One region of the Micromonospora sp. CV4 genome, then DNA from elsewhere that is predicted to be linked to it. Evidence: predicted binding sites of a transcription regulator. Region 1 holds the regulator's gene; the other holds the start of a gene.
What was found. The regulator HrcA, encoded in region 1, represses chaperone genes, less so after heat shock. The targets are predictions, from matches to a motif close to GGTTNGCACNCTCNNNNNGAGNGTGCNAACC.

Region 1 (14,933 bases):
TCGCCGACCTCGTGTCGATCAAGCGCTCGCCGCCACCCAGCACGGCGCCGCCCGCCGATCGCAACGCCGCCGCTCGGGCTCTTCTCCGACGAGGCCGAGGGGGTGGGTGGAACAGGTACCTGTCGTCCTGGTCGTGATCGTCTGGTGGCCGAAGTCGGTTTGGATTTTCGGCGCTTCGGGAACTTAGCGGTCACGACAGGAAGCACACACAGCGTGTGTCAGACATTCTTAGAAGGAGGGCGACCGTGGAGCTCACCGTGTGGGGCATCATCACTGCGATCGTTGTCGGTCTCATCGTCGGGGCCCTGGGCCGCCTGGTCGTTCCGGGCCGCCAGAACATGCCGATCTGGCTGCACCTGCTGATCGGTGTCGGCGCGGCCCTGCTGGGCACCGTGCTGGCGCGGGCGATCGGCATCGCGACCGAGACCAGCGGTATCGACTGGGGCGAGCTGCTCGTGCAGGTGGTTCTGGCCGCGATCGCGGTCGCGCTGGTGGCCGGCGTGGGTCGCCGCCGCAGCATCACCCGATAACAACCCGGCATCACCGTACGACGGCAAAGAGCGCCCGGCCCTCGGCCGGGCGCTCTTTCGTGCGGGAGTGCCCGACTTCGGCCCGATGCCAGAGCCCCTTTCGCGGCCCCGCTGCGGTACGGTCGCCTCGCTTTCGCCGGCACGCCCACTGTCGTAAAGGAATTCTTCGTACTAGGGTGCGGCGGAGAAGGTTAGTTCCAGGCGGCGTGAGGGGAGAAGTGGCGTGAACAGGTGGAAGCGGCTGGCCCCGGTCACCGCTGTGGTGGCCTCGGCCGCGATGGTGCTGACCGGCTGCGGAGGCTCCTCCGGCGATGACGCGGCGGACGACAGCAAGCTCACGGTCTGGATGATGGGCGAGGGCGGGGACGCGCAGAACACCTTCCTCGACGGGGTGGAGACCGAGTTCCGGCAGAAGCACCCCGACACCGACGTGGTGGTCCAGTACATTCCCTGGCTCGAAGCGCCCAAGAAGTTCCAGGCCGCGCTCGCCGGTGGTGAGGGGCCGGACGTCACCGAGCTGGGCAACACCGAGACCCAGGGCTGGGCGGCCCAGGAGGCGCTCGCCGACGTGAGTGGCCGGATGGGTGGCTGGGCCGACGGCAAGGACCTGCTGCCCGACCTGGTCCGCAACGCGCAGCTCGACGGCAAGCAGTACGGCGTGCCCTGGTACGCCGGCGTGCGCGCGATCTACTACCGCACCGACTGGTTCGCCGAGGCCGGCGTGCAGCCGCCGAAGACCTGGGACGACCTGGTCACCGTGGCCAAGGCTGTGCAGGCGAAGAAGAAGGGCACCTACGGCATCGCCCTGCCGGGCAACTCCGAGCTGCCCTTCTACTCCTTCCTCTGGGGTGCCGGCGCCGAGATCGCCACCAACCAGGGCGGCACCTGGAAGTCCGGCTACAACACGCCGGAGGCGCAGCGGGCGGTCAAGTTCTGGACCGACCTGGTGACCGTCCACAAGGTGGCCCCGCCGGCCGCGGCTGGTTGGAACGAGATCGACGCCCGCACCCAGTTCGCCACCGGCAAGGCCGCGATGGCCTTCGCCGGCAGCTGGCAGCAGGGCGCCATCAAGAAGGACAACCCCGAGATCGAGAAGGTCTGGGGTACGTTCCCGATCCCCGGCCCGGACGGCAAGGCGGCGCCCGGTTTCGCCGGTGGTTCGGACGTGGCGATCTGGAAGGACAGCGAGCGCCAGGATCTGGCCTGGGACTACCTGACCGTGCTGCTGAACAAGAAGAACGCGCAGAGCTTCGCGAGCAGCCTCGGCTTCTTCCCGGTCTACCAGGATCTGGTCGCCGGTGGCACGTACGCCAACGACAAGATCATGGCGTCGTTCGCCACCACCATGCAGAACACCAAGCTCACGCCGCTCACGCCGAAGTGGGTGGAGGTCAGCCGGACGAAGACGGTGACCCAGGCGATGAACAGCTCGGTCATGAAGGGTCAGAAGACGGTCGAGAAGGCCACCGCCGACGCGTCCGCTGAGATGGAAGGCATTCTGAACAGCAAGTGAGCCTACTGCTTAAGGGTGCCGAGGCGGCCGCCGCGCGGGAGACCCCCGCGCGGCGGCGTCGCCCGGTCGACCGCCTGCCGTACCTGCTGCTGCTGCCCGCGCTGGCGATCATCGGGGTGCTGCTGCTCTGGCCGCTCGGCCAGGTGGTGGCGATGTCCTTCTACCGGTTGAACAGCGTCCGGCAACTGCGCGGCGACCGGGAGTGGCCGTGGGTGGGGCTGGGCAACTACGCCGACATCCTCTCCGATCCGTTCTTCCTGACGGTGCTGCGCAACACGGTCCTGTTCGCCGCGGCCAACGTGCTGCTCACGATGGTCCTCGGCACCCTGGTCGGGCTGCTGCTCAACCGGCTCGGCCGCAAGATGGCCACCTTCGTGGCGAGTTGCGTGATGCTCGCCTGGGCCACCCCGGCGCTGACCGGCACGATCGTCTGGAAGTGGATCTTCGACGACACCAGCGGTCTGGTCACCTGGCTGTTCAACGCGCTGCCGGACGGCCTCTCCAACGCCCTGTTCGGCCGCAGTGACTGGACCGGCTACGGCTGGTTCAACTCGCCCCTGCTCTTCTTCGCGATCCTCACCCTGGTGGTGGTCTGGCACTCGTTCCCGTTCATCGCGGTGAGCGTGCTCGCCGGCCTGAAGAGCGTGCCGAGCGAACTGCACGAGGCTGCCCGGGTGGACGGCGCCGGCCCCTGGCGGGCGTTCTGGAAGATCACGTTCCCGCTGCTGCGCCCGGTCTTCGGCATCCTGATCGTGCTCTCCACCATCTGGGACTTCAAGGTCTTCACCCAGCAGTTCGTGCTGGCCGGAGGCACCCAGGACCGGCCGACGTTCATGCTCTCCATCTACTCGTACGCGGAGGCGTTCTCGCCGCCGCCGAAGTACGGCCTCGGTGCGGCCATCGCGGTGATCCTCACCCTGATCCTGCTCGTGGTCACCGGCTTCTACGTACGGATGGTGCTCAGACAGGAGGACGAGTCGTGAAGAAGATCGCCCTCAACGGCGCCGGGCTGCTGGTCGCGCTCTTCGCGGCGTTCCCCGTCTACTGGATGATCTCCACTTCGCTGAAGCCGAGCAGGGAGATCTTCTCGTCCACTCCACAGCCGGTGCCGACCCACCCGACGCTGGCGCACTACCGGGAGATCCTGACCGGCAACCTGATCCCCGGCGTGAGCTTCGCCGACTTCTTCCTCAACAGCGCACTGGTCGCCGTCGCGACGGTGGTGCTCAGCGGCCTGGTCGCCCTGCTCGCCGCGACCGCGGTGGCCCGGTTCCGCTTCAAGCTGCGGACCAGCTTCCTGATCATGCTGCTGGTGGTGCAGATGATCCCGCTGGAGGCGCTGGTCATCCCGCTGTTCCTGATGATCCAGCGGCTCGGCCTCTACAACACCCTGCCCAGCCTCATCCTCACGTACCTGGGCTTCTCGCTGCCGTTCGCGGTCTGGATGCTGCGCGGCTTCGTCGCCGCGGTGCCCAAGGAGTTGGAGGAAGCGGCCGCCATCGACGGCGCCAGTCGGGCCCAGATCTTCCGCCGGATCCTGTTCCCGCTGGTCGCGCCCGGCCTGGTGGCCACCAGCATCTTCTCGTTCATCACCGCGTGGAACGAGCTGATCTTCGCGTTGACGTTCATCAACGACCAGAACCGCTACACCCTGCCGGTGGCGATGACCTTCTTCTTCGGCCGGGACGACACCAACTGGGGCCCGGTGATGGCCGCGTCCACCCTGTTCACCCTGCCGGTCATCATCTTCTTCCTGCTGGTGCAGCGGCGGATGGTCTCCGGCCTGGTCGCCGGCGCCGTCAAGGGCTGACGGCCGCCCACGGCTGTCGGCGATCTTGGCGACGCCCCACCCCGTCGGGCCCCGCTAGGCTGACCGCCATGACGGGCAGGGTGGCAGCGGTGAACCTCGGTGTGGTCACCGAGGCCGAGTGGGCCGGCGACGCGAGCGGTCGCAGCGGCATCGACAAGCGGCCGGTGGACGCGCCGGTGCTGATCCGGGTCGACGGGGTGGTCGGCGACTTCATCGGCGAGCGAGCCCACCACGGCGGCGCGGACCAGGCGGTCTACGCCTACGCGGAGGAGGACGGCGCCTGGTGGGCGACCGAACTGGGCCGGGACATCGGGCCCGGCGGCTTCGGCGAGAACCTCACCACGTATGCAGTCGACGTGACCGGCGCGGTGATCGGTGAGCAGTGGCAGATCGGGTCCGCCCTGCTTGAGGTGACCAAGCCCCGAACGCCGTGCACCACCTTCGCCGGCTTCTGGGGCGTACCGGACCTGATCAAGCGGTTCACCGTCCGGGCGCTGCCCGGGGCCTACCTGCGGGTGCTGCGCGAGGGGGAGGTGGGCCCGGGCGACCCGGTCGAGGTGGTGGACCGGCCCGCGCACGGCGTGACCATCGGCGAGGTGTTCCGGGCCACCAGCCTGGAGCCGGAGCTGTTGCCCCGGCTGCTGGAGGCACCCGACCTGCCGGAGTCGATCCGGGAGAAGGCCCGCCGCCGGCTGGGGCGGTGACGACCGCCGAGCGGGCACACCGCCGGGGTCGGCCGACCGCCATCGCCCGGCGTTCACCCGGCGGCAGATATGCGAAGGGGCCCCTTGTTATCCGAGACGCGATAACAAGGGGCCCCTTCCTCCGTCAGCGGAGCCAGGGGACGCTGCGGTCCAGCAGACCGCGCTCCTTGAGCTCCTTGCGCAGCGGGATCTCGTCGTCGACGTACCCGTCCCAGTTGATGCCCCAGTAGTTCGCGGTGTGGGTGCCCTCACCGATCAGCTGGCGCTGCACGGGCGTGCGGTTGCGGTACCACTCGCCGTTCAGGTCCGGGTGCAGCTCGTCCAGCGGGCGGATCCACCGGTAGGTGTAGCCGACGAAGAGCATCTTGCGGGTGATGGTCGACAGGTTCGTCGACCGAGAGTGCCACTGCCGGCGGTCGAAGATGAAGGCGTCACCCGGGTTGGCGGTGATCTCCACCGTGCCCTCCGGGTCCGGGTTGTGCACGCTGAGGTCCTTCGGCCGGGGCAGTGAGTTCAACAGGTGGCTGCCCGGGATGACCTTGGTGGCGCCGCGACCGGTCTCGGAGAGGTCGGAGAGCACGTACGCGACCTTCAGCGAGAACATCGGCCGGGGCAGGTTCGGGTCCATCGTCTCCGGGTCGGAGTTCTGGCGGTACCCGTCCTGGTGCCAGCCCCAGTACGGCTTCTCCGGCTCGGCGGCCGGCGGGGTGACGTCCAGGTGGTTGTGGTGGGTGTAGATGTTCCAGCCGGCCAGCCCCCACATGTACGGGAAGGCGATCGGGTGGGTGAGCAGCTCACCGAAGAGCTCGTCGCGCTCCAGGAAGCCCAGCAGGTGCAGGGTGCCGTCCTTCTTGGTGTTGCCCTTGGCCTGTTCCTCCGCGTAGACGCGGTCGACCGCCGCCTCCAGCGCCGCCCGGTGATCCTCGGTCAGGACGTTGCGCAGCAGGAGGAAGCCCTGCTCGTGGAACTCCTTGCGGTCAGTGTCGCTGATCGGTTCGTAGCCGGTCCGGTCGCCGTAATCGAACACCGCGTCGTACCCCTCCCCATGAGGTGAAACCATTTCTGGCACAGGCCGCCGATCGTAACGCGCATGCCTCGGCCTTGGGGAGGGCGTGCGGCACGGGTGGACCCGGGCCGGACCGCGTGCAGCGGAACCATCACGGATGGTCAAATTTGCGTGATCACTAGCGGTGTCTGCCGGTTTTTGTCCGATTGTGCGGTGACTGCCGGTTAAGAGATCAGGGCCGGGTCACCCCTCGGCGAACACCTCGGCCACCACCTGCCCGGCGGGCCCCTGTTCGCCGCTCACCTGCCCCCAGGTGCCGTCCCGGGCGGTCCACTCCAGGCCACCGAAGCGGACCCGCTTCAGGCCGTGGTCCTGTGCGTGCGAGACCAGCCAGTGCGCGTACCGCCAGCCGTCGCGCTGGTCGCCCGCGGCCACGGCCAGCCCGGTCTGGTCCGTCGGGTCGGTGCTCGACACCCCCCAGTCCAGCACCAGGTTGCGGGTCAACTGGGCGGCCGCCGCCGCGCCGCGCATCGCCGGGGTACGCCCCACCGAGCAGGCGACCGCGCCGGTGGCGTCGCCCAGCAGGGCCCGGCTGAGCACCTCGGAGTCGTCGGCCCACTTCTGGTACGCCTCGGGGAACGCCGAGCGCTGCACCCGCTGGGCGGCGTCGGTGACCCGCATCGACTCCCAGCCACGCACCTTCTTCAGCGCCGCGTAGAAACGGTTCGCCGCGTAGCGCGGGTCGCGGATCTGCTTGGGGGTGCCCCAGCCCTGGCTCGGGCGCTGTTGGAACAGGCCGACCGAGTCACGGTCGCCGTCGGCGAGGTTGCGCAGCCCGGATTCCTGGTACGCCGTGGCCAGCGCGACCACCACGGCCCGCTCGGGCATCCCGCGCTGCGCGCCGATCGCCGCGATGGTCGCCGCGTTGGCCATCTGGTCGGGGTCCAGTGCGACCCGGCCGTCGGCATGGACCGTGCAGGTCCGCGCGGACAGCGGCAGTCGCAGCTGGTCTCCGACCTGCCGCACGACGAGCCAGACTGCGATCACGGCGATGAGGATGAGAACCACTCCACCCGCCACGGTTGCCCGAGTTCGCACCCACACCCCCAGATCGACAGTCCGACAAGCGTACGTCCCGCGGCGACCTATCCGGGTCGTCCGACCGGTTTCGCCGTGGCCGGCCCCGGCCGCACCGACCGACGTTCCCGCTCCGGCAGCGGTCTCACCTGCGCCTACCAGGCCTTCCGCCCGCCACAATTCGACAATAATCGGGCATTAAGCGCTGGACGCGTGGTCCGCGCGGAGTGGCCTGTCGTCGGCATCACCCCACCGGGCACGGTCAGAGGTGATTGATCGGTCAAGGATCTGTGTTGATTGACGTGTCAATTGCGGGAGCTGGTTCGCGGACCCCTGCGGACACACAGCCTCGGAAGATCACGGATCAAGGAGGAGCCCCATGGGAACGCTGGATGGCAAGGTCGTGCTCATCACCGGCACCGGAGGTGGTCTGGGCCGGGTCGCGGCGCTGGCCTTCGCGCGGGAAGGCGCACGGGTCGTCGGCGCCGACATCCAGATCGACGGCAACAACGAGACGGTCGAACTGGTCCGGAACGCGGGCGGTGAGATGACCGGCCTCGCCCCGGTCGACCTCACCGACCCCGAACAGGTGCGCAAGCTCGTCGAGGACGCCGTGGAGGCGTACGGCGGGCTCGACGTGGTCTACAACAACGCGGCCGCGCTCCGCTTCGGTCCGATGCCCGACTTCTCCGTCGAGGACTGGCGGTACACCATCACCGGCGAACTCGACATTCCCTTCTTCGTGTCGAAGTTCGCCTGGCCGCACCTGGTCCGGCGGGGCGGCGGCGTCATCATCAGCGCCGCTTCGATGGCCGGGATGATCGGTGGCCACGTCCCCCCGATGGTCGGGCACGCCGCCGCGAACGCCGGCATCGTCGGCATGACCCGACAGCTCGCGCTCGAAGGCGCGCCCCACGGGATCCGCGCGGTGGCGATCAGCCCCGGGCCCATCGTGAGCCCGGCCAGCGAACGCGACCTCGGCGACAACCAGGCGGCCCGGGACGCGATCATCGGCAAGACCCTGGTCAAGCGCTTTGCTCAACCGGAGGAGGTCGCCGAGCTGGTGGTCTTCCTCGCGTCCGACCGGGCGTCGTACATCACCGGGGCGAACTACCCGGTCGACGGCGGCGCGACCGCGTGGTGACCGGCCCAGGGGCGCCGCCCTGCCCAGGCGGCGCCCCGACCTCTCCGAGGGCGGACACCGGGCAACGGCAACCGCTCACCCGCGAAAGGGCAACGGCAACAGCTCACCCGTCGAGAGCGGGCACCCAGCTCGCCGGTCGCTTCTCCCGGAACGCGGTGACCCCCTCGCGTCCCTCGTCGGAGAGGAAGTAGCCGGTCGAGAGAGCGGACAGCCGGGCCAGCTCGGCGCGCAGCTCGGCGGTGGCCGGTCGGCGCAGCAGCTCCTTCGCGCCGGCCAGCGCGCCGGGGGCGCCGCGCACCAGCGAGTCGCAGTACCGGCTGACCGCCGCGTCCAGCCCGTCCGCCGGGACAGCGGCGGTGACCAGGCCGATCTCGGCGGCCCGCCGGCCGTCGAAGGTGTCCCCGGTCAGGTACAGCTCGGCGGCGGCGCGCGGGCGCAGCCGGGGCAGCACGGTCGCCGAGATGACCGCCGGGATCACCCCGATCCGCACCTCGGTGAAGGCGAACGTCGCCTCGTCGGCGCAGACGGCCAGGTCGGCGGCGGCGATCAGGCCCAACCCGCCGGCCCGCGCCGGCCCGGCGACCCGGGCCAGCACCGGCTTCGGGCACTCCCAGAGCGCGGCGAGCACGTCGCCCAGCATTCCGGCCGGCACCGACCCGCTGGCGTACGCCGCGGCGGTCTCCTTCAGATCCGCGCCCGAGCAGAAGACCGGGCCGGTGTGGTCGAGCACGATCACCCGGACCGCGTCGTCGGCGATCGCGTCGGCCAATCCGGCCAGCAGCTGCGTCATCAGGCCGGTGGAGAGCGCGTTGCGGTTGTGCGGGCTGTCCAGGGTGAGGGTGGTCACCCCGCGGGCCGTGGAGACCCGCACGAGCACGTCGGGAGAGGTCATGCCGGGCACACTAGTGGCCATGCCCGGCGTCCTTCCAGATGGTGAGACCGTCCCCGCCGACGGATCGCTGCCCGCCACCGCCACCACCGCGGTCGGCGCGCGCGGCTTCGGCGTATACGTCCACGTGCCGTTCTGTGCCAGCCGCTGCGGCTACTGCGACTTCAACACCTACACCGCGGCCGAGCTGGGTGGCGGCGCCAGCCGCGAGGGGTACGCGGACACCGTGCTGGCCGAGTTGACGCTCGCCGCCCGGGTGCTGGGCGACAGCCCACCGCCGCGGGTCGACACGGTCTTCGTGGGCGGTGGCACGCCCACCCTGCTCCCCGCCGACGACCTGGCCCGCATCCTCGACGGCATCGACCGCACCTGGGGGCTCGCCGCCGACGCCGAGGTCACCACCGAGGCCAACCCGGAATCGGTCACCCCGGAATCGTTGAAGCTGCTGCGGGCCGCCGGCTACACCCGGATCTCGCTGGGCATGCAGTCCGCCTCCCCGGGAGTGCTGGCGATCCTGGACCGCAAACACAGCGCCGGCCGGGCCACCGCCGCCGCCCTGGAGGCGCGCGACGCCGGGTTCGAGCACGTCAACCTGGACCTGATCTACGGAACCCCGGGGGAGCGGGCCGAGGACTTCGCCGCCTCGCTGGACCAGGTCGTGGCCGCCGGGGTGGACCACGTCAGCGCGTACGCCCTGATCGTCGAGGACGGCACCCGGCTCGCCGCCCGGATGCGGCGCGGCGAGCTGGCGTACCCCAGTGACGACGTGGCCGCGGACCGCTACCTTGCCGCGGAGGCCGCGCTCGACGCGGCCGGGCTGTCCTGGTACGAGGTCTCCAACTGGGCCCGCACCGACGAGGCACGGTGCCGGCACAACCTGCTCTACTGGACCGGCGCCGACTGGTGGGGGCTGGGCCCCGGAGCGCACAGCCACGTCGGCGGGGTGCGCTGGTGGAACGTCAAACACCCCTCGGCGTACGCCCAGCGGCTGGCCGCCGGCGCGTCACCCGGCCTGGCCCGCGAGGTGCTCACCGCCGACGAGACGCACATGGAGGACGTCATGCTCCGGCTGCGGCTCGCCAGCGGGCTGCCGCTGGCGGTGCTCGACGCCGCGGGCCGGGCCGGCGCCGAGCGGGCGCTGGCCGGCGGTCTGCTGGCCGCACCGGAGTACGCGGCGGGCCGGGCGGTGCTCACCCTGCGCGGCCGGCTGCTCGCCGACGCCGTGGTGCGCGACCTGCTGCCCTGAGGCGGTGCACCGGGCCGGCCGGGGGAGCGGCCGACCCGGGTCACTTGATGAAACTGGCCGACATCGGGTAGCGGTAGTGGCTGCCCTCGTTGGCCTTCATGCCGGCGATGATCCCGAACAGGATCTGGATCACCACCACCGCGATGCTGGGCAGGAAGAGCAGGCACCAGCTCACGAAGAGCAGCACGAACGCGATGATCGACCAGAGGATCTGGAAGTTCAGCGCGGCCAGGGCGTGCGCCCGGACGGTCGGGGACTGCTGACCGCGGGCCAGGTAGGCGATGAGCGGGCCGACGAAGCCCAGCGGGCCGAAGCTGATCAGCGCGCCGGCGGCGCCGCCGAAATGCGCGACCAGCGCCCAGGTCTTGTCATCGTTGTTGGCGTAGCCGCCGCCGGGGCCGCCGTAGGCGCCGCCGGCCGGATAGCCGCCAGGGGGGTAGCCACCGGGCGGCGGGTAACCACCGGGCGGAGGGTAGCCGCCTGACGGCGGTTGGTCACCGGAGGGTGGCGGATAGCCACCGGCCGGGGGATAGCCGCCCGGGCCAGGTGCCCCGGACAGTGGTGCGGTGGGTGGCTCGGCCGAGGAGGACGGGCCCGGCGAGGTCGGCTCCGGCGGGTAGTTGCCGGGGTCTCCCGCACCGGGAGGGCGAGGTGGTTCAGTCATGGGTGTCACGGTAGGGGCCGGTGGCAACGCCGCACCAGAGCGACACCGCCGCGCCGGGCCGGCTGAACGGACAGCGACGGTCTTGATCATCGCGCGGGCGGGCGGGCCGACGTAGACTGGCACTCGTTACAGTCGAGTGCCAGGACGGCCCGCCGGCCCCACGGGCGCCGGCGGCCGACGTGCGACAGGAGGTGCGGAGATGGGTCTCGACGACCGCAAGCTCGCCGTGCTCCGCGCCATCGTCGAGGACTACGTCTCCACCCAGGAGCCGGTCGGCAGCAAGGCGCTGGTCGAGCGTCACCAGCTCGGTGTGTCCCCGGCCACGGTCCGCAACGACATGGCCGTGCTGGAGGAGGAGGGCTACATCCGGCAGCCGCACACCAGTGCCGGCCGGGTGCCCACCGACCGCGGCTACCGGCTCTTCGTGGACCGGCTGTCCCGGGTCAAGCCGCTCAGCCCGGCCGAGCGCCGGGCGATCGAGCGCTTCCTGGTCGGCGCGGTCGACCTCGACGACGTGGTGCACCGCACCGTGCGACTGCTCGCCCAACTGACCCGGCAGGTGGCCGTGGTGCAGTACCCGAGCCTGGCCCGCTCCTCGGTGCGCCACCTGGAGCTGGTGCCGATCTCCACCACCCGGCTGATGCTCGTCATGATCGCCGACACCGGGCGGGTCGAGCAGCGGCTGGTGGAGCTGCCCGGGCCCGTGCACCCCGACGACGTCACCGACCTGCGCCGACTCGTCAACGAGAAGCTCGCCGGCGCCCGGCTGTCCGACACTCCGCCGCTGGTGCAGGCGCTGGTCGAGGAGGCGCCGTCGGAGTTGCGCCCCGCGATGACCACGCTCTCCACCGTGCTGCTCGAGACGCTGGTCGAGCGGCACGAGGAACGCATCGCGCTGGCCGGCACCGCCAACCTCACCCGGGGCGGTCTGCTCGACTTCCAGGGCTCGCTGCGGCCGATCCTCGAGGCGCTGGAGGAGGAGGTCGTGCTCCTCAAGCTCATCGGCGAGGCCGAGCCGAGCACGACCCGGGTGCTGATCGGCGACGAGAACGAGTTCGACAACCTGCGCGCCGCCTCGGTGGTCAGCACCGGGTACGGCCCGGGCGCCACCATCGTGGGCGGCCTGGGGGTGCTGGGACCCACCCGGATGGACTACCCCGGCACCATCGCCACGGTGCGCGCCGTGGCACGCTACGTGGGCGAGCTGCTGGCCCAGAACTGACCAGTCAGGGCCGACGGCCGGCTGCGGCCGCCGACCGGCGCAACGCGAGACGAACATGAGGACACGGAACGCAGTGGCCAGGGACTACTACGGCATCCTCGGTGTGAGCCGGGAAGCCTCCGACGACGAGATCAAGCGCGCCTACCGCAAGCTGGCGCGCCAGTTCCACCCGGACGTCAATCCGGACCCGGAGGCTCAGGAGAAGTTCAAGGACATCAACGCCGCGTACGAGGTGCTCTCGGACGACCGCAAGCGGCAGATCGTCGACCTGGGTGGCGACCCGCTCGCCCCGGGTGGCGGCGGCGCCGGCGGCCCGGGCGGTCCCGGTGGAGCCGGCCCGTTCGTCGGGTTCCAGGACATCATGGACGCGTTCTTCGGCGGCGCGGCGGGTGGCGCGCGCGGCCCGCGCCCGCGTACCCGGCCGGGCGCCGACGCGATCCTGCGCCTTGAGCTGGACCTGCACGAGACGGCGTTCGGCGTCGAGGCGCCGATCACCGTCGACACGGCCGTGCTCTGCACCACCTGCTCCGGCGCCGGCACGGCAGCCGGCACCCACCTGGCCACCTGCGAGGCGTGCGGCGGCCGTGGCGAGGTGCAGTCGGTGCAGCGCACCTTCCTCGGCCAGGTGGTCTCCGCCCGCCCGTGCACCGTCTGCCAGGGCTACGGCACCACCATCCCGCACCCCTGCCCCACCTGCGCCGGCGACGGCCGGGTGCGTACCCGTCGCTCGCTGACCGTCAAGATCCCCGCCGGTGTCGAGGACGGCATGCGGATCCGGCTGGCTCAGCAGGGCGAGGTGGGCCCGGGTGGCGGCACCGCCGGCGACCTCTACGTGGAGATCCACGAGCGGCCGCACGACGTGTACTCCCGCAAGGGTGACGACCTGCACTGCCGGGTCACCGTCCCGATGACCGCGGCGGCGCTGGGCACCCGGCTGACCATCAAGACGCTGGACAGCGAGGAGACGGTCGACGTGAAGGCCGGCACCCAGCCCGCCAGCACGCTGCGGCTGCGCGCCCGAGGGGTGCCACACCTGCGCGGCACCGGCCGGGGCGATCTCTACGTGCACCTGGACGTCCGGACGCCGACCAAGCTCGACCCGGACCAGGAGCGGATGCTGCGCGACTTCGCCAAGACCCGGGGCGAGGAGGTCGCCGAGCTGACCAAGCAGGGCGGCTTCTTCTCCCGGATGCGCGACGCGTTCAACGGTCACGCCTGAGGTGTCCGCGCCGCTGTTCCTGGTCGAGGCTCTGCCCACCGGTGACGCGCTGACCCTGGACGGCCCGGAGGGGCACCACGCCGCCACCGTGCAGCGGCTGCGGGTCGGCGAGGAGTTGCTGCTCGCCGATGGCCGGGGCGGCACGGCCGCCGCGGTGGTCACCGCCGTCGGCCGGGGCAGCCTCGATCTCACCGTCACCTCCCGGGGGTACGCGGACGCGCCCGTACCCCGGCTGGTGATCGTGCAGGGCATCGCCAAGGGTGACCGGGGTGAGCTGGCCGTGCAGGCGATGACCGAGGTCGGGGTGGACGAGATCGTGCCCTGGTCGGCGTCCCGCTCGGTGACCCAGTGGCGCGGCGACCGGGGCGTACGGGCTCGGGAGAAGTGGGTGGCGACCGCCCGGGAGGCGGCCAAGCAGGCCCGCCGCCCCTGGCTGCCGGTGGTGGCCGGTGCGCCGGACGAGTCGACGGCCACGGTGGCCCGCCGGATCGCCGGCGCCGCCGCCGCGTTCGTGCTGCACGAGGAGGCCGACGAGCGGCTGACCCTCGCCGAGCTGCCGTCGGCAGGGGAGATCGTCCTGGTGGTCGGCCCCGAGGGCGGCATCGCCCCGGCCGAGCTGACCGCCTTCCGCGAGGCTGGCGGCCAGCCGGTCCGGCTCGGCCCGGCGGTGCTGCGCACCTCCACCGCCGGCGTGGCCGCGCTCAGCGTGCTCGCCACCCGCCTCAACCGCTGGTAGCGCGGGACGCGAGGAAACGGGTCGGCGACTCGACACCCGGTGGTCCGGGCCGATCGTCGGGCCGGCGGTCAGCTGCGCAGGTAGGACGCGCCGTTGAGGTCGAGGATGGCGCCCGACGCCCACTCGGCCAGCGGCGAGGCCAGCCAGTGCACCGCGGCGGCGATCTCTTCCGGCCGGGCCACCCGGTCGAACGGGCTCTGCTCCCGGATGGCCGCGCCCTGCTCACCGCGCAGGTGCTCGGTGACCATGTCGGTCGCCACGAAGCCCGGCGCGACGGTGGCGACCGCGATGCCGTACGGCGCGAGCGCCACCGCGAGGGACTGGCCCAGCGCGTTCAGCCCCGCCTTGCTGGCGCCGTACGCCGGCTGGTCCGGCTCGCCGCGGAACGCGCCCCGGGACGAGACGTTGACGATCCGACCGCCGCGCTCCCGCATGTGCTGGGCGGCGCACCAGGTGACGTTGCCGGCGCCGGTCAGGTTCGTCTCCAGCACCTGCCGCCAGCGCTTCTGCCACTGCTCGTAGGAGGCGCCGAAGATCGGGTGCGGGTCGTCCCGGTCGCCGTACATCCCGGCGTTGTTGACCAGCACGTCCAGGCCGCCCAGCAGGTCGGCGGCCCGGTCGACCATGGCCCGGACCGCGTCCGGGTCGGTGAGGTCGGCGCGGACCACCACGTGCCCCGCGCCGGGCAGTTGCGCGCGTAGCTCCTCCGCCGCGTCCGCCGAGTCGCGGTGGTGGATGGCCACCCGGTCGCCGCCGGCCGCGAACGCCGTCGCCACCGCCCGACCGATCCCGCGTGAGGCCCCGGTCACCAGTACCGCCCGATCCGTCATGCCGGCCATCCTGCCGTACCTTCCCTGACCTTCCCTACACTGCCCCGATGGGATCCGATTGCCTGTTCTGCCGCATCGTCGCCGGGGAGATTCCGGCCACCGTGGTCCGGGAGACCGCCACCACGCTCGCCTTCCGGGACATCGGTCCGAAGGCGCCGGTGCACGTCCTGGTGATTCCGAAGGAGCACTACGCCGACATCGCCACCCTCGCCCAGGGTGACCCGGCCCTGGCCGGGGAGGTGCTGGCCACGGCCGCCGCGGTGGCCGAGGACGAGGGGCTGCTCGGCGACGGCTTCCGGCTGATGTTCAACACCGGCGTGTACGGCGGGCAGGAGGTGTTCCA
Region 2 (14,933 bases), on a different contig from region 1:
GCAGGGCGATCTTGTCGGCGGTGCCGAAGATGTCGATGGCGAGCTGCTTCAGCGACTCCGGGACGGCGTCGACGACCACCCCGCCGACCGCGACCAGCGGCGCCGACCGGGGCCCGGTCAGCACAGCCACCGGTTCCGCGATCCCGATCGCGACGGCGGCGGCGGTGACTCCGGCCAGCGCGGCGTACCGCCGCGACGTGGTGCTCATCGGCCCAGTGTGCGCGATCAACTCGGCGGGTCGCCAACCATGTCAGCCTGCGGTAATGATCTGGAGACGGACCGGGGCACACCGCCGTACGACGGTGTGCCCCGGAACGGTGTCGCTATCGGGTCAGAAGCCCGGGCCGTGCTGGTGGCCGTGGCCGTGGCCGCCACCGGCGGCGGCCGGCTCGGGCTGCTCCGGCTTCTCCACCACGAGGCTCTCCGTGGTGAGCAGCAGGCCGGCGATCGAGGCGGCGTTGGTGACCGCGTTGCGGGTCACCTTCACCGGGTCGATGATGCCGGCCTTGACCAGGTCGACGTACTCGCCCTGGGCGGCGTCGAGGCCGTTGCCCCACTTCAGGTCGGCGACCTTCTGGGTCACGACGTAGCCGTCGTGGCCGGCGTTCTGCGCGATCCAGCGCAGCGGCTCGATCAGCGACTTGCGCACGATCGAGACGCCGACCTTCTCGTCACCGGTGAAGCCCAGGTCGTCGTCGAGCACCGGGAGGATCTGCACCAGGGCGGCGCCGCCGCCGGGCACGGTGCCCTCCTCGACCGCAGCCTTGGTCGCCGCGATGGCGTCCTCGATGCGGTGCTTGCGCTCCTTCATCTCGACCTCGGTCGCCGCGCCCACCTTGATCACGGCGATGCCGCCGGAGAGCTTCGCCAGCCGCTCGGCCAGCTTCTCCCGGTCCCAGTCGGAGTCGGAGGCCTCGATCTCCTTGCGGATCTGAGCCACCCGGTCGGCGACGTCGGCCTTCTGGCCGCCACCGTCGACGATCGTGGTGTTCTCCTTGTCGACCACGACGCGCCGGGCGGTGCCGAGCACCTCCAGGCCGACCTGGTCGAGCTTGTAGCCCAGCTCCGGGGCGACCAGCTCGGCGCCGGTGGAGATCGCGATGTCCTGGAGCATCGCCTTGCGGCGGTCGCCGAAGCCCGGGGCCTTCACCGCGCAGACCTTGAGGGTCTTGCGCAGCGAGTTGACCACCAGGGTGGAGAGCGCCTGGCCGTCCACGTCCTCGGCGATGATCAGCAGCGGCTTGCTGTTCTGCAGGACCTTCTCCAGCAGCGGCAGTAGCTCCTCGATCGCCGAGATCTTCTGGGTGGTGACCAGGATGTACGCGTCCTCAAGGACGGACTCCTGACCCTCCAGGTCGGTGATGAAGTTCGGCGAGATGAAGCCCTTGTCGAACTGGAGACCCTCGGTCACGTCCAGCTCGGTGGTGAGCGCGGAGCCCTCCTCGACGGTGATGACACCGTCGCGGCCGACCCGCTCCATCGCCTCGGCGATCAGCTCGCCGATGGTGGAGTCCTGCGCGGAGATCGTCGCCACGTTCGCGATCGACTCCTTGCCGGTGACCTCCGCGGCGCGGCCGAGCAGCGCCTCGGAGATCTTGGTGGCCGCCGCGTCGATGCCCCGCTTGAGCCCGGCGGGGTTGGTCCCGGCGGTCACGTTGCGCAGGCCCTCGCGGACCATGGCCTGGGCCAGCACGGTCGCGGTGGTGGTCCCGTCGCCGGCGACGTCGTTGGTCTTGGTCGCCACCTCCTTGACCAGCTGCGCGCCGAGGTTCTCGTAGGGGTTGGTGAGCTCGATCTCCTTGGCGATGGTCACACCATCGTTGGTGATCGTCGGCGCACCGAATTTCTTGTCCAGGACGACGTTGCGCCCGCGCGGGCCGAGGGTGACCTTGACCGCGTCCGCGAGGGCGTTGACACCGTGCTCCAGCAGGTGCCGGGCGTCGTCCGAGAAGCTCAGGATCTTCGCCATGAATGTCCCTTCGAAGCGCCACTGCCCCGGCCCGGCGAGCCGGACCGGGGCAATGGCACTGATCGGTTGCTTACTTCTCGATGACCGCGAGGACGTCGCGGGCGGAGAGCACCAGGTACTCCTCGCCGGCGTACTTGACCTCGGTGCCGCCGTACTTCGAGTAGAGAACGGTGTCGCCGACCTTGACGTCGAGCGGCACACGGTTGCCGTTGTCGTCGATCCGGCCCGGGCCGACAGCGAGGACAGTGCCCTCCTGCGGCTTCTCCTTGGCGGTGTCGGGGATCACGATGCCCGACGCCGTGGTGGTCTCAGCCTCGTTCGCCTGGACCACGATCCGGTCCTCGAGCGGCTTGATCGCAACCTTGGTCGCGGTAGTCACGGGCATACCCTCCTGGGGTACTGGTTTCGTTGCTGACCGGCGGGGCCGGCCAGCGTCAATCTGCCACATGCCACCGGGCGGGACCGTCGTCGCGGGTGCCGGTCCGCCTGGCGTTTCGCACCCGGGTCGCGAGACCCGGAGGCTGGCACCCTCAGGGTGAGAGTGCTAATCGCAGGTTATTCCGTGGCTAGCACTCCGTCAAGGAGAGTGCCAACGCGCCGTCCGTCGTGTCGCCACAGTTCCGCCAGTCGTTACCGCAACACGCCGGGAGCGCCTCGCCCCACCGTGGCCATCTCCCTACCGTCGGTTGCCACCCACCTGACACCGACGAAGGGGAGCCGAGTGTCCCGGATACCGACACTGACGTTCCTGCACGAACAGCTACGCCGGGCACGCCAGGCGCGCGGGCTCAGCCAGGAGGAGCTGGGCAAGCTGATCAACTACTCATCGTCGTACGTGAGCGCGGTCGAGACCGGGCAGAGCCCGGTCAAGCCGGACTACGTCGGCCGCATCGACTCGACCCTGGACACCGGCGGCCTCTTCGTCGGCATGCTGGAGCTGATCCGCTTCCATGCCGCGCCGGACTGGTTCCGCCCGTGGGACGAGAACGAGCGGGAGGCGGTGGCGCTGCGCTGGTACGACCCGACGGTGATCCCCGGCCTGCTCCAGACCGAGGGGTACGCGCGGGCGATGCTCGGCGTGGGCGGCGAGCTGACCGCCGACGAGGTGGAGACCCGGGTGGTGGCCCGGCTCGCCCGGCAGTCCCTGCTGACGGCCGAGCCGCGTCCGCACCTCGTCGCGGTGCTGGAGGAGCACACGCTGCGCCGGCAACTCGGCGACCGGGAGATCATGCGCGAGCAGCTAGAGCATTTGCTCGCCGTGGGCACCGAGCCGAACGTGCAGGTCCGGGTCGTGCCGGCCGACGCTCTCTGGCATGCCGGGCTCGCCGGCCCGTTCATCGTGGCCCGGCTTCAGACCGGGGCCGAGCTGGCCCACCTGGACAACCAGCTCCGGGGGCAGACCGTGGACAGCCCGAACGACGTTGCCGCCCTGGAGCGACGCTGGGAGACTGTGACCGGCGAGGCGCTGCCATGCCGGCAGTCCGCCCGGCTGATCGAGGAAGTGGTGCAGACATGGACCTGACCCACGCCACCTGGCGCAAGGCCTCCCGCAGCAACCAAAACGGCGGCGCCTGCGTCGAGGTCGCCGACAACCTGCCCGGCGTGGTCGCCGTGCGGGACAGCAAGGACCCGACCGGCCCGGCGCTCATCTTCACCCCGACGACCTGGCGGGCGTTCGTGGCCGCCACCCGCACCCCGCGCTGACCTCGGGGCTCCGGCCGGCGATCCGGCCCGGGCTCCAGCTCGGCGAGGTGACGGCACCACGCCGCCCCGTCCCCCGGCCTCGGTCACCTGACATGCGGGCCGGGAGAATGGGCGGGTGGATCTCGACCAGTTGGCTGCCCTGCGTACCCCCGAGGGGTCGGCCGCGCTCACGGCGGCGGCCGGGCTGGCCGGCGGCGACCCCTTGGCCGCGGCGGCACTGACCCAGGCGGAGCTGCGCCACCGGGCGGTCGGCAAGTTCGGCCCGGCCGCCGCCGGGATGTTCCTCACCCGCGCCGGGTTGGAGCAGGCCACCCGCCGGGTGGTCGCCGACCGCCGGGCCGCCCGGCTGCGCGACGCCGGCGTGCGCACCCTGGCCGACCTCGGTTGCGGTCTCGGCGCCGACGCGCTCGCCGCGGCCCGCGCCGGCATCCGGGTGTACGGGGTGGAGGCCGACCCGGTGACCGCCGCGATGGCCGCCGCCAACGCGGCGGCGGCCGGGCTGGCCGAGCTGTTCACGGTCGAGTGCGGTGACGCCACCACGTTCGACGTCTCCCGGGTCGACGGGGTCTTCTGCGATCCGGCCCGGCGGCGGGCCGGCACCGGGCGGCGGATCTTCGACCCGCGCGCCTACTCGCCGCCGTGGGACTTCGTCACCGGGCTCGCCGAGCGGGTGCCACGCACGGTCGTGAAGGTGGCGCCGGGTTTGGATCACGCGCTCATCCCGGCCGGCGCGGAGGCCGAGTGGGTCGGCGTGGACGGCGACCTGGTCGAGGCCGCGCTCTGGTGCGGCGACCTGGCGGAGGTGCCCCGCCGGGCCACGCTCTACCGGCAGGGTGCGGGCGGCGACGAGGCCCGCCGCCACCAGCTCACCGGCTCGGGGGCCGCGGAGGCTCCGGTCGGGCCGGCGCGCCGCTACCTGTACGACCCGGACCCGGCGGTGGTCCGCGCGCACCTCGTCGCCGAGCTGGCCGGCGAGTTGGGGGCGACCCTCGCCGACCCGAGCATCGCCTACCTCTACGCCGACCGTCCGACCCGCACGCCGTACGCGCGCTGCCTGGAGGTGACCGACGTGCTGCCGTTCTCGCTCAAGCGCCTGCGGACCCTCCTGCGGGACCGCCGGGTGGGTCGGGTGGAGATCCTCAAGCGGGGTTCCGCGCTCACTCCGGAGCAGCTCCGGCGGGACCTGCGGCTGACCGGTGACGCGGCGGCGAGCCTGGTGCTCACCCGGGTCGCCGGGGCGCCGACGGTGCTGATCTGCCAGCCGGTCGACTAGGTTCGTCGACGTGGCGGGACAGGGCACTCCGGCGACAGCGCTGCTGGCCAAGCACGGGATCGCGCACCGCACCCACCCGTACCGGGTGGCGCCGGACGCGCCGAACTACGGCGCGCTGGTGGCGGCGGCGCTCGGCGTACCCCCGGAGCGGGTGTTCAAGTCGCTGGTGACCGAGGTCGACGGCGCGCTCACCGTGGCGGTCGTTCCGGTCACCGGTGAGCTCGACCTCAAGGCGCTCGCGGCGGCGGTCGGCGGCAAGCGGGCGGCGCTGGCCGAGCGGGCGGTCGCCGAGCGGGCGACCGGCTACGTGCGGGGCGGGATCAGCCCGCTCGGGCAGCGCCGGCGACTGCCCACGGTGCTGGACGCCTCCGCGCTGGACCTGCCGACGATCTATGTCTCCGCCGGCCGGCGCGGCCTGCAACTCGAACTGGCCGCGGCGGATCTGGTGGCGCTGACCGAGGCGCGCACGGCGGCGTTGCAGACCCGCTGACGGCTGCCCTCCATGGTCAACTCCCCTGGATGACCGGGGAGTGACGGTGGCGTTGCTGAATTGTTATCGCTCCCAACAAACTTGACGCCCCGCCGGTCTTGTGGGCCGCGCGCGAGGCGCAATACGTTGCCGGGCACAACAAAAGAACACCTTCCCCCACCCCGAAAGGACCCTGCACATGCGTAAGGGGCTCCTCACCATCGCCGTCGTGGGCCTGCTCACGACCGGCAGCATGACCGCCTGCGGCGACGACGCCGGCGACGACCAGGCCAGCTCCGCCAAGACCCCCAAAATCGGCGTGATCCTCCCCGACAGCAAGTCCTCCGCCCGCTGGGAGAGCGCGGACCGACGGTTCCTCGAAGAGGCGTTCAAGGCCGCCGGCGTCAAGTACGACATCCAGAACGCCCAGAACGACAAGACCGCCTTCCAGACCATCGCCGACCAGATGATCACCAGCGGCGTCACCGCCCTGATGATCGTCAACCTGGACTCCGGCACCGGCAAGGCCGTGCTCGACAAGGCCAAGTCGCAGGGCGTCGCCACCATCGACTACGACCGGCTCACCCTGGGCGGCTCGGCCCAGTACTACGTCAGCTTCGACAACGAGACCGTGGGCAAGCTCCAGGGCGAGGGCCTGGTCAAGTGCCTGACCGACCAGGGCGCCAAGAACCCGGTCGTGGCGTACCTCAACGGCTCCCCCACCGACAACAACGCCACCCTGTTCAAGAACGGCTACGACTCGGTGCTCAAGCCGAAGTTCGACGCCAAGGAATACACCAAGGGCCCCGAGGACGCCGTGCCGGCCTGGGACAACGCGCAGGCCGCGACGATCTTCGAGCAGCAGCTCACCAAGGCCAGCGGCAAGATCGACGGTGTGCTGGCCGCCAACGACGGCCTCGGCAACGCGGCCATCTCGGTCCTGAAGAAGAACAAGCTCAACGGCAAGGTGCCGGTGACCGGGCAGGACGCCACCCCGGAAGGCCTCCAGAACATCCTCGTCGGAGACCAGTGCATGACCGTCTACAAGGCGGTCCGGGAAGAGGCCAAGGCCGCCTCCGACCTGGCCATCGCGCTCGCCAAGGGCGAGAAGAAGGACACCGGCCAGACGGTGAAGGACCCGGAGGGCGGCCGGGACGTCCCCTCGGTGCTGCTCACCCCGAAGGCCATCTACAAGGAGAACGTCAAGGACGTCATCGCCGACGGCTACGTGACCAAGGAAGAGGTCTGCACCGGGGCGTACGCCAAGCTCTGCGCCGACGCCGGCATCAGCTGACCGACGCCGCAGTACCCGCCGGGACGACCCTCGCCGCCCGGCACGGGAGCACCCTCCCGTGCCGGGCGGCGCCCGCCGGACGGCCCCCGACCCTCCCTTGAGAAGGAGACCCCCGTGTCCACGACCCCCCTGCTGGAACTACGCGGGATCGACAAGAGCTTCGGTCCCGTCCAGGTGCTCCGCGACGTCGCCTTCACCGTCCATCCCGGCGAGGTGACCGCGCTGGTCGGTGACAACGGCGCCGGCAAGTCGACCCTGGTGAAATGCATCAGCGGCATCCACCCCACCGACGCCGGCGAGTTCCTGTTCAACGGCGAGCCGGTCCACATCGGCAACCCCCGCGACGCCGCCGCGCTCGGCATCGAGGTCGTCTACCAGGACCTCGCGCTCTGCGACAACCTCGACATCGTGCAGAACATGTTCCTCGGCAGGGAGCGGCGCAGCGGCATCATCCTGGACGAGCCGACCATGGAACAGCTCGCCGCCGAGACGCTGGCCGGGCTCTCCATCCGCACCGTCACCTCACTGCGCCAGCACGTCTCCAGCCTCTCCGGCGGTCAGCGCCAGACCGTGGCCATCGCCAAGGCGGTGCTGTGGAACAGCCGGCTGGTCATCCTGGACGAGCCGACCGCGGCGCTCGGCGTGGCACAGACCGCCCAGGTGCTCGAACTGGTCCGCCGGCTCGCCGACAACGGCCTGGCCGTGGTGCTCATCTCGCACAACATGAACGACGTCTTCGCCGTCTCCGACCGGATCGCCGCGCTGTACCTCGGCCAGATGGTCGCCCAGGTGAAGACCACCGACATCACCCATGCCCAGGTGGTCGAACTGATCACCGCCGGGCGCTCGGGCGGGCTCGGCCTCGCCACCGACCCGGGCAGCAACGGCGACGGCGCGCAGCCGGCCGACTCGATCTCAGGAGGCCACCGATGACCACCACCGCCGTGCGGAAGGACGGCCCCGCGGCCGTCACACCACCGCCGACCGTCGGCGGACACGTCCGCACCTACTGGAGCCGGGTACGCGGCGGCGACGTCGGCGCGCTGCCGGCGGTGCTCGGCCTGATCGTGCTCTGCACCGTCTTCGCGATCATGCGGCCGTCGTCGTTCCTGTCGGCCGGCAACTTCGCCAACCTCTTCACCCAGGGCGCCGCGGTCACGCTGATCGCGATGGGCCTGGTCTTCGTGCTGCTGCTCGGCGAGATCGACCTCTCCGCCGGCTTCGCCAGCGGCGTCTGCGCGGCGGTGCTGGCCAACGTGGTCACCGTGCTGGGCTACCCCTGGTGGGTCGCCGTGCTCGCCGCGGTCGCCACCGGTGTGGTCATCGGCACCAGCCTCGGCCTGCTGGTCGCCAAGATCGGCATTCCGTCCTTCGTGGTCACCCTCGCCGCCTTCCTCGCCTTCCAGGGCATCGTGCTGCTGCTCGTGAAGGAGGGCACCAACATCTCCGTCCGCGACGAGGTGCTGGTCGCCATCGCCAACCGCAACCTCGCCCCCACCCTGGGCTGGGTGCTGGCCGTCCTCGCGGTCGTCGGCTACGCGGCGGTGCAACTCCTGCGCCACCGCAACCGGGTGGCCCGCGGCCTGATAACCGATCCGATCGCGGTGGTGGCGCTGCGGATCGCAGGGCTCGCCGTCATCCTCGGTACGGCCGTGTACATCCTCAACCTGGAGCGCAGCCGCAACGTGCTGATCGTCTCGCTCAAGGGCGTGCCGATCGTGGTGCCGGTCATCGCGGCGCTGCTGATCATCTGGACCTTCGTGCTCCAGCGCACCAGCTACGGCCGGCACATCTACGCCGTGGGCGGCAACCGGGAGGCGGCCCGTCGCGCCGGCATCGAAGTGGACCGCATCCGCATCTCGGTCTTCGTGATCTGCTCCTCGATGGCCGCCATCGGTGGCATCGTGGCTGCCAGCCGAGCCAACTCCGTCGACCCGAACACCGGGGGCAGTAACGTACTGCTCTACGCGGTCGGCGCCGCAGTGATCGGCGGCACCAGCCTCTTCGGCGGCAAGGGCCGCGTCCTCGACGCCGTGCTCGGCGGCGCGGTGGTCGCGGTCATCGAAAACGGGATGGGCCTGATGGGATACAGCGCGGGAATCAAGTACGTGGTCACCGGCGTCGTCCTGCTGCTCGCCGCCAGCGTCGACGCGCTCTCCCGACGCCGCGCGGCAGCCACCGGCACCCGCTGACCGCGGGAGGTAGCACCGCGATGCGCCCGGCACCAAGCCAGGACGAGGTAAGACGGCAGAACCTCGGGGCACTGCTGCGGCACGTGCACGTCCACGGGGCGACCACACGTGCCGAACTCACCACCACGCTGGGCCTCAACCGCAGCACCATCGGCGCGCTGACCGCCGACCTGTCCGCGGTGGGACTGGTCAGCGAAGGTGCGCCGAAGGAGACCGGCCGGGCCGGACGGCCATCACTGGTCGTCCGGCCCGAATCGGCCCGGGTCTACGCGTACGCGTACTCCGTCGAGGTGGACCGGCTGCGCGCCGCCCGCGTCGGCCTGGGCGGCGCGGTGCTGGACCGCCGGGAACTGGACCGACCGCGCGGCCTGCTCGCCGCCGAGGCCGCGCCGCTGCTGGCCGGCGCGGTCAAGGAGATGCAGCAGGCGGTGCCCGGCGACGCGATCTGCGTGGGCGCCGGCGTCGCCGTCTGCGGCATGGTCCGCCGCGACGACGGCCTGGTCCGGCTCGGCCCGACCACCGGCTGGGTGGACGAACCGATCGGCGCGGCCCTCGGCGCCGAACTGGGCATCGACGTGCCGATCACGGTGGGCAACGTGGCCGACGTGGCCGCGTTCGCCGAGCACGCGCGAGGTGTCGCCGCCGGCTGCGACAACGTCATCTACCTGTACGGCGACGTCGGCGTGGGCGCCGGCATCATCGCCGGCGGGCGTCGGCTCACCGGGCACGGCGGGTACGGCGGCGAGGTCGGCCACATGAAGGTGGTCCGCGACGGCATGCCCTGCGAGTGCGGCTCCCGGGGCTGCTGGGAGACCGAGATCGGCGAGCACGGGCTGCTCCGTGCGGCCGGCCGCTCCGACGCCCGCGGCCGGGACGCGTTGCTGGCCGTCTTCGACGCCGCCGACCGGGGTGACGCCCGGGCCCAGACGGCGGTTCGCCAGGCCGGCGACTGGCTCGGCTTCGGGGTGGCCAACCTGGTCAACGTCTTCAACCCCGAGATGGTCATCTTCGGCGGCACCATGCGCGACCTCTACCTCGCCGCGGCGGCCCAGATCCGCAGCCGGCTCAACTCCAACGCGCTCGGCGCCTGCCTGGAGCACGTCCGGCTGCGCACCCCCAAACTGGGCGAGGACGCGCCCCTGATCGGCGCCGCCGAGCTGGCCTTCGAACGGCTGCTCGCCGACCCCCTCGACGTGGGCTGATCCGCGTACCCTGTCCGACGTGGATGTCGAGCTGCGCGCCTCCGACGACGACCGCAACCGGGTGGTCGCCGAGCTGCACCGGCACACCACCGCGGGCCGGCTCACCCTCGACGAGTTCTCCGACCGGGTGGGCGCGGTGTGGAGCACCCGCACCCTCGGAGACCTGGCCGCCCTGACCCGCGACCTGCCGGCCCTGCCCGACCCGGCCGCCGACGCCTCGGCCGGCGGCGATCCCGGGCACGGCCGCCGGGAACTGCTGGTGCTCTTCGCCGTCGCCGCGCTCACCCTGCTGCTGCTCGGCGGCTTCCTCGCCGCCACCCGCTGATCCGCGCCGGCAACCGGTGAACTGATCGGGCGGTCAGTCCGTATCAGTGGACGGACGGGCAGCCGGCGACACACGGCTGCCCGGTCCAGACGCGTTTCGGTCCGGACCGAGGAGGCACCGCAGACATGGCACCGCTCAGATCCGCCCGTCGCCGGCTGGGCAACCGGACCCACCGGGCGGCGATGCTGCTCATCGCCGTCATCGCGGGGGTCGGTGTCCTGCCCGGCGTGGCCGTCGCCGCGCCCGCCGGCGGGCAGCAGCTCAACGCCGCCGACATGACCCTGCTCAACGGTGTGCGGCTGGCCGGCTTGTGGGAGATGCCGGCCGGTCAGATGGCCGCCGAGAAGGGACAGTCGGCCAAGGTCCGGGAGATCGGCGCGGGCATCGCCAACGAGCACCAGAAGCTCGACCAGCTCGTCGTGGACGCCGCCAACAAGCTGGGTGCGGCCATCCCGTCCGAGCCGACCGCCGAGCAGAAGGGCTGGCTGTCGGAGATGCAGAAGGCCTCCGGCGCCCGGTTCGACCAGATCTTCGTCACCCGGCTCCGGGTGGCCCACGGCAAGATCTTCCCGGTGATAGGCGCGGTGCGGGCGAGCACCCGGGACGCCACCGTCCGCAAGCTCTGCGACGACGCCAACGGCTTCGTGATGCACCACATGCAGATGCTGGAGAGCACCAACCTGGTGCGCTGGCCGGAGCTGCCGCCCGCGGCGCTGCCCGCCCCCGGCAACGACGGGCTGCTGGCCGCCGCCGCCGCGAACACCGGCCCGCAGGTCGGGGTCAGCAGCACCGTCGTCTGGCTGGTCTTCCTCGCCGCGCTGGGCACCGGCGGGATCGCCACCTACCGGATGCTGCGCCGCACCTGACCGTCGGCGGTCACCCCGCTGGTGGCGACCGGTCGCCGGGCTCGTCGCTGTGGTGCCAGGAGCGCCACAGCGCCGCGTACGAGCCACCGGCCGCCACCAGCTCGTCGTGCGGGCCCAGCTCGGTGATCCGGCCGTCCTCCACCACCGCCACCCGGTCGGCGTCGTGCGCCGAGAAGAGCCGGTGCGCGATGGCGATGACGGTACGGCCGGCCAGCACGGCCGCCAGGGAACGTTCCAGCTCCCGGGCGGCACGCGGGTCGATCAGCGAGGTCGCCTCGTCCAGGACCAGGGTGTGCGGATCGGCCAGCACCAGCCGGGCCAGCGCCACCTGCTGCGACTGCGCCGGGGAGAGCGGGTGGCCACCCGCGCCGACCACGGTGTCCAGCCCGTCGGGCAGCGCCTCCGCCCAGTCCAGGGCGGCGACCGCGGCGAGCGCCGCCCGCACCCGCGCCGGCTCGGCGCCCGGCCGGACCATGGCCACGTTCTCCCGCAGCGAGCCGATGAAGACGTGGTGCTCCTGAGTGACCAGGGCGACGTGCGAGCGCAGCTCGCCCAGCGGCAGCTCCTCCAGCCGCCGGCCGTCCACGGTCACCGAGCCGCTGCGCGGGGCGTGCACCCCGGCCAGCAGCCGCCCCAGGGTGGACTTGCCGGCGCCGGAAGGCCCCACCATGGCCAGCTTCTCCCCCGGCCGCGGGACCAGGGTCACCCCGTGCAGCACGTCCCGCCCCGCCCGGTACGCGTACCGGACATCGCGGGCGGCGAGCTGCTCCGCGCCCCCGTCGACGGAGGCGGCAGGGGCCGGCGCGGTGCCGGCGGGCCGCGCGTCGGCGGCGGGGCTGTCGCCGGTGCGGGCCACCCCCAGCAGGCGGGCCATCGAGGCGCCGCCCACCTGAAGTTCGTCCAGCCAGGACAGCAGCCGGTCGACCGGGTCCACCAGCTGCTGCACGTAGAGGGTCGCCGCGGTGACCTGACCGAGGCTGACCCAGCCCCGCAGGTAGAACCAGCCGCCGATCAGCAGCGTGGCCACCACCGGCACCACGTACCCGATCTCGGCCACCGGGAAGAAGACGGTCCGCAGGTTGAGGGTGTACCGCTCCGCCGCGTACGAGCGACGGATGTCCACGTCGGTGCGGGCCCGCCGGCGCGCCTGCTGCCGCAACGCCTCAGTGGTCCGCGAGCCCTCGACGGTCTCGCTGATCCCGTCGGTGATGTCCGAGTAGGCGGCGTTCTCCCGCAGGTAGCCGGCGGGGGCGCGGCGCAGGTACCAGCGGGTGCCCGCCCAGAGCATCGGCACCGCCAGCAGGCAGGGCACCGCCAGCAGCGGGCCGATCAACAGCAGCGCGCCGAGAATGAACCCGGTGGTGACCACCGCGATCAGCGTCTCGGGCACCGCCAGGCGGACGGTCCGCGACAGCGCGGAGACGTCCCGGGAGGTGCGGGTGAGCAGGTCCCCGGTGCCGGCCCGCTCGACGGTGGCCAGCGGCAGGTCGAGGATCCGGTCCACGAACTCCTCACGCAGCTCGGCGAGGACCCGCTCACCGAGCCGCGCCGAGGCCAGGTGGGCGAACCGGACCAGCACCGACTGGGCCAGCACGAAACCGCCGATGAGCAGCGCGATCCGGTCCACGGTGGACTCACCGACGCCCCGGGAGATGCCCTCCACGAGGTCGCCGAGCAGCCGCGGCGCGGCCAACCCGGCGGCAGCGGCCAGCGCGTGCAGGCCGAGCGCGGCGGCCAGCGCGCGTGGATGCCGGCGGACCAGCGTGCGCGCGTACCGGCGGACCTGCCGCGCGTCGGCGACCGGCAGTGCGGTGGCCATCAGTCCTCCTCCCGGCTGACCGTCGCCCGGTAGCGCGGCTCACCGTCCAGCAGTTCGGCGTGCGTCCCCTCGGCCACCACCTTGCCGTCCTCCACGAAGATCACTCGGTCGGCTCGGCTGAGCACCAGCGGGCTGGTGGTGCAGACCAGGGTGGTCCGGCCGGCACGCGCGTCACCCAACCGCAGCGCGATCCGGGCCTCGGTGTGGGCGTCGACCGCGCTGGTCGGCTCGACCAGCAGCAACGTCTCCGGATCGGCGACCAGCGCGCGGGCCAACCGCAACCGCTGCCGCTGCCCGCCGGAGAACTCCCGGCCGCGTTCGGCCACCGGGCTGTCCAGCCCGTCGGGCAGCGCCTCGACGATGTCCGTCGCGCTCGCCGCGACCAGCGCCGCGGCGAGTGCCGCGTCGTCGCCCCGGTCGCGCGGGTCCAGCTCCGTGCGGAGCCGGCCGGTGAACAGATGTGCGTCGTTGTCGGCCACCAGGATCCGCGCGCGCACCGCCGCCAGCGCCAGCGACCGCAGCGGTACGCCGTGCAGCGTGGCATTCGAGTCGGTGTACCGGCCGAGCCGGTCCACGATGGCGGCCGCGTCCTCGGGGGCGGTGGCGGCCAGCGCGGTGAACCGGCCGGGAAGCACCACCACCCCGGAGTCGGGGTCGGCCAGCTCCCCCGGACCGTCCGGCAGCGCCACCGGCTGCGCCGGATCGACCAGTTCCGGGTCAAGTCGCAGCAGCCGGACCACCCGGCGGGCGGACACGTGCCCACGGGTCAGTTTGTCGACCGCCTCGGTGAGGTTGCGCAGCGGGTTGACCAGGAACGCCGTGTAGCCGTAGAAGGCGACCAGTTGCCCGGCGCTGATCTGGTCGCGCAACGCGAACCGGGCGCCCAGCCAGGTCACCAGCACCAGGAACGCGCCCGGCAGCAGCACCTGCGCCGCCTCCAGCAGCGACTCGACCCGGGCCACCCGCAGGCCACGCGTACGCAGCTCCTGCGACCGCGCCCGGTAGCGGGCGGAGAGCACCGGTTCGCCCCCGACTCCGCGCAGCACCCGCAGCCCGGAGACGATGTCGCCGGCCCGGGTGGTGAGCGCTCCCTCCGCGTCCCGGTACGCCTGCTGCTGGCGGTGCAGCGGCCGGATGAGCAGCGCCACCACCGCCATCAGCAGCGGTACGCCGAGCACCACGACCAGCCCGAGCGGCACCGAGGCGTTCAGCAGGATCACCGCGACGGTGGCGATCGCGACCAGCGCACCGGTGCCGCGGGCGGTGATGTCGATGGCGTTCCCGATCTGGCCGATGTCGGCGGTGCCGATGCTCACCACCTCGCCGGCGGCGACCCGGCGGGGCAGCGCGGCGCCGAGCCGGTTCGCCGCCTCCACCGTCAACTGCACCGTCCGGTACGCCCCGGCCAGAAAGTTGTGCACGGCGCAGCGGTGCCGCAGGATCCCGGCTGCCGCCTGGAGCACGCCCAGCCCGAGCAGCACCACACCCCAGGTGAGCAGGGCGTCCTCGTCGCGGCGTGCCAACCCGTCGACGGCCCGGCCGACGGCGGCCGGCATCAGCGCCTGCGCCACCATCCACACCACGCCGAGCGCGATGCCGGCGGTGAACAGCCGCTTGTGCCGGCCCGCCAACCAGATCAGGTAGCGGGTCGCCGACCGGGTATCGGGTACGCCGGTTTCGCCGGCCGGTGAGAAGCGCATAGCGGCTCGACGCTAGGCGGCGACCCTGGTCCGGGCGAATCAATTACCGCCCGAAGGTGCCGCAGCTCACCACGGAGAGCGGGTCGGCGGGGTCAGCGGTCGACCTGGGTGAAGTCCCAG

Region 2: a site for HrcA is predicted at 2,489-2,519, ahead of groES (co-chaperone GroES). Genes of this name have one in related genera too.

What each region holds. Positions count from the first base shown of each region.
Region 1 is NZ_RCVI01000149.1:68-15,000, forward strand. Features, by position in the region: partial or broken gene EAD98_RS31435 (hypothetical protein) at 1-194, opposite strand, end outside; gene EAD98_RS02750 (GlsB/YeaQ/YmgE family stress response membrane protein) at 246-530, shown strand; gene EAD98_RS02755 (sugar ABC transporter substrate-binding protein) at 754-2,043, shown strand; gene EAD98_RS02760 (carbohydrate ABC transporter permease) at 2,040-3,026, shown strand; gene EAD98_RS02765 (carbohydrate ABC transporter permease) at 3,023-3,853, shown strand; gene EAD98_RS02770 (MOSC domain-containing protein) at 3,922-4,557, shown strand; gene EAD98_RS02775 (phytanoyl-CoA dioxygenase family protein) at 4,682-5,584, opposite strand; gene EAD98_RS02780 (hypothetical protein) at 5,807-6,667, opposite strand; gene EAD98_RS02785 (SDR family NAD(P)-dependent oxidoreductase) at 7,020-7,784, shown strand; gene EAD98_RS02790 (enoyl-CoA hydratase-related protein) at 7,888-8,676, opposite strand; gene hemW (radical SAM family heme chaperone HemW) at 8,696-9,919, shown strand; gene EAD98_RS02800 (DUF4870 domain-containing protein) at 9,960-10,583, opposite strand; gene hrcA (heat-inducible transcriptional repressor HrcA) at 10,783-11,805, shown strand; gene dnaJ (molecular chaperone DnaJ) at 11,879-13,024, shown strand; gene EAD98_RS02815 (16S rRNA (uracil(1498)-N(3))-methyltransferase) at 13,026-13,760, shown strand; gene EAD98_RS02820 (SDR family NAD(P)-dependent oxidoreductase) at 13,829-14,590, opposite strand; gene EAD98_RS02825 (histidine triad nucleotide-binding protein) at 14,638-14,933, shown strand, end outside.
Region 2 is NZ_RCVI01000232.1:9,719-24,651, reverse strand. Features, by position in the region: partial or broken gene EAD98_RS31525 (molybdopterin-binding oxidoreductase) at 1-208, opposite strand, end outside; gene groL (chaperonin GroEL) at 332-1,969, opposite strand; gene groES (co-chaperone GroES) at 2,040-2,354, opposite strand; gene EAD98_RS11230 (helix-turn-helix transcriptional regulator) at 2,691-3,491, shown strand; gene EAD98_RS11225 (DUF397 domain-containing protein) at 3,482-3,673, shown strand; gene EAD98_RS11220 (methyltransferase domain-containing protein) at 3,789-4,946, shown strand; gene ybaK (Cys-tRNA(Pro) deacylase) at 4,957-5,436, shown strand; gene EAD98_RS11210 (sugar ABC transporter substrate-binding protein) at 5,615-6,709, shown strand; gene EAD98_RS11205 (ATP-binding cassette domain-containing protein) at 6,824-7,642, shown strand; gene EAD98_RS11200 (sugar ABC transporter permease) at 7,639-8,901, shown strand; gene EAD98_RS11195 (ROK family protein) at 8,922-10,103, shown strand; gene EAD98_RS11190 (DUF1707 domain-containing protein) at 10,123-10,428, shown strand; gene EAD98_RS11185 (DUF4142 domain-containing protein) at 10,554-11,294, shown strand; gene EAD98_RS11180 (ABC transporter ATP-binding protein) at 11,305-13,113, opposite strand; gene EAD98_RS11175 (ABC transporter ATP-binding protein) at 13,113-14,813, opposite strand; gene EAD98_RS11170 (hypothetical protein) at 14,906-14,933, opposite strand, start outside.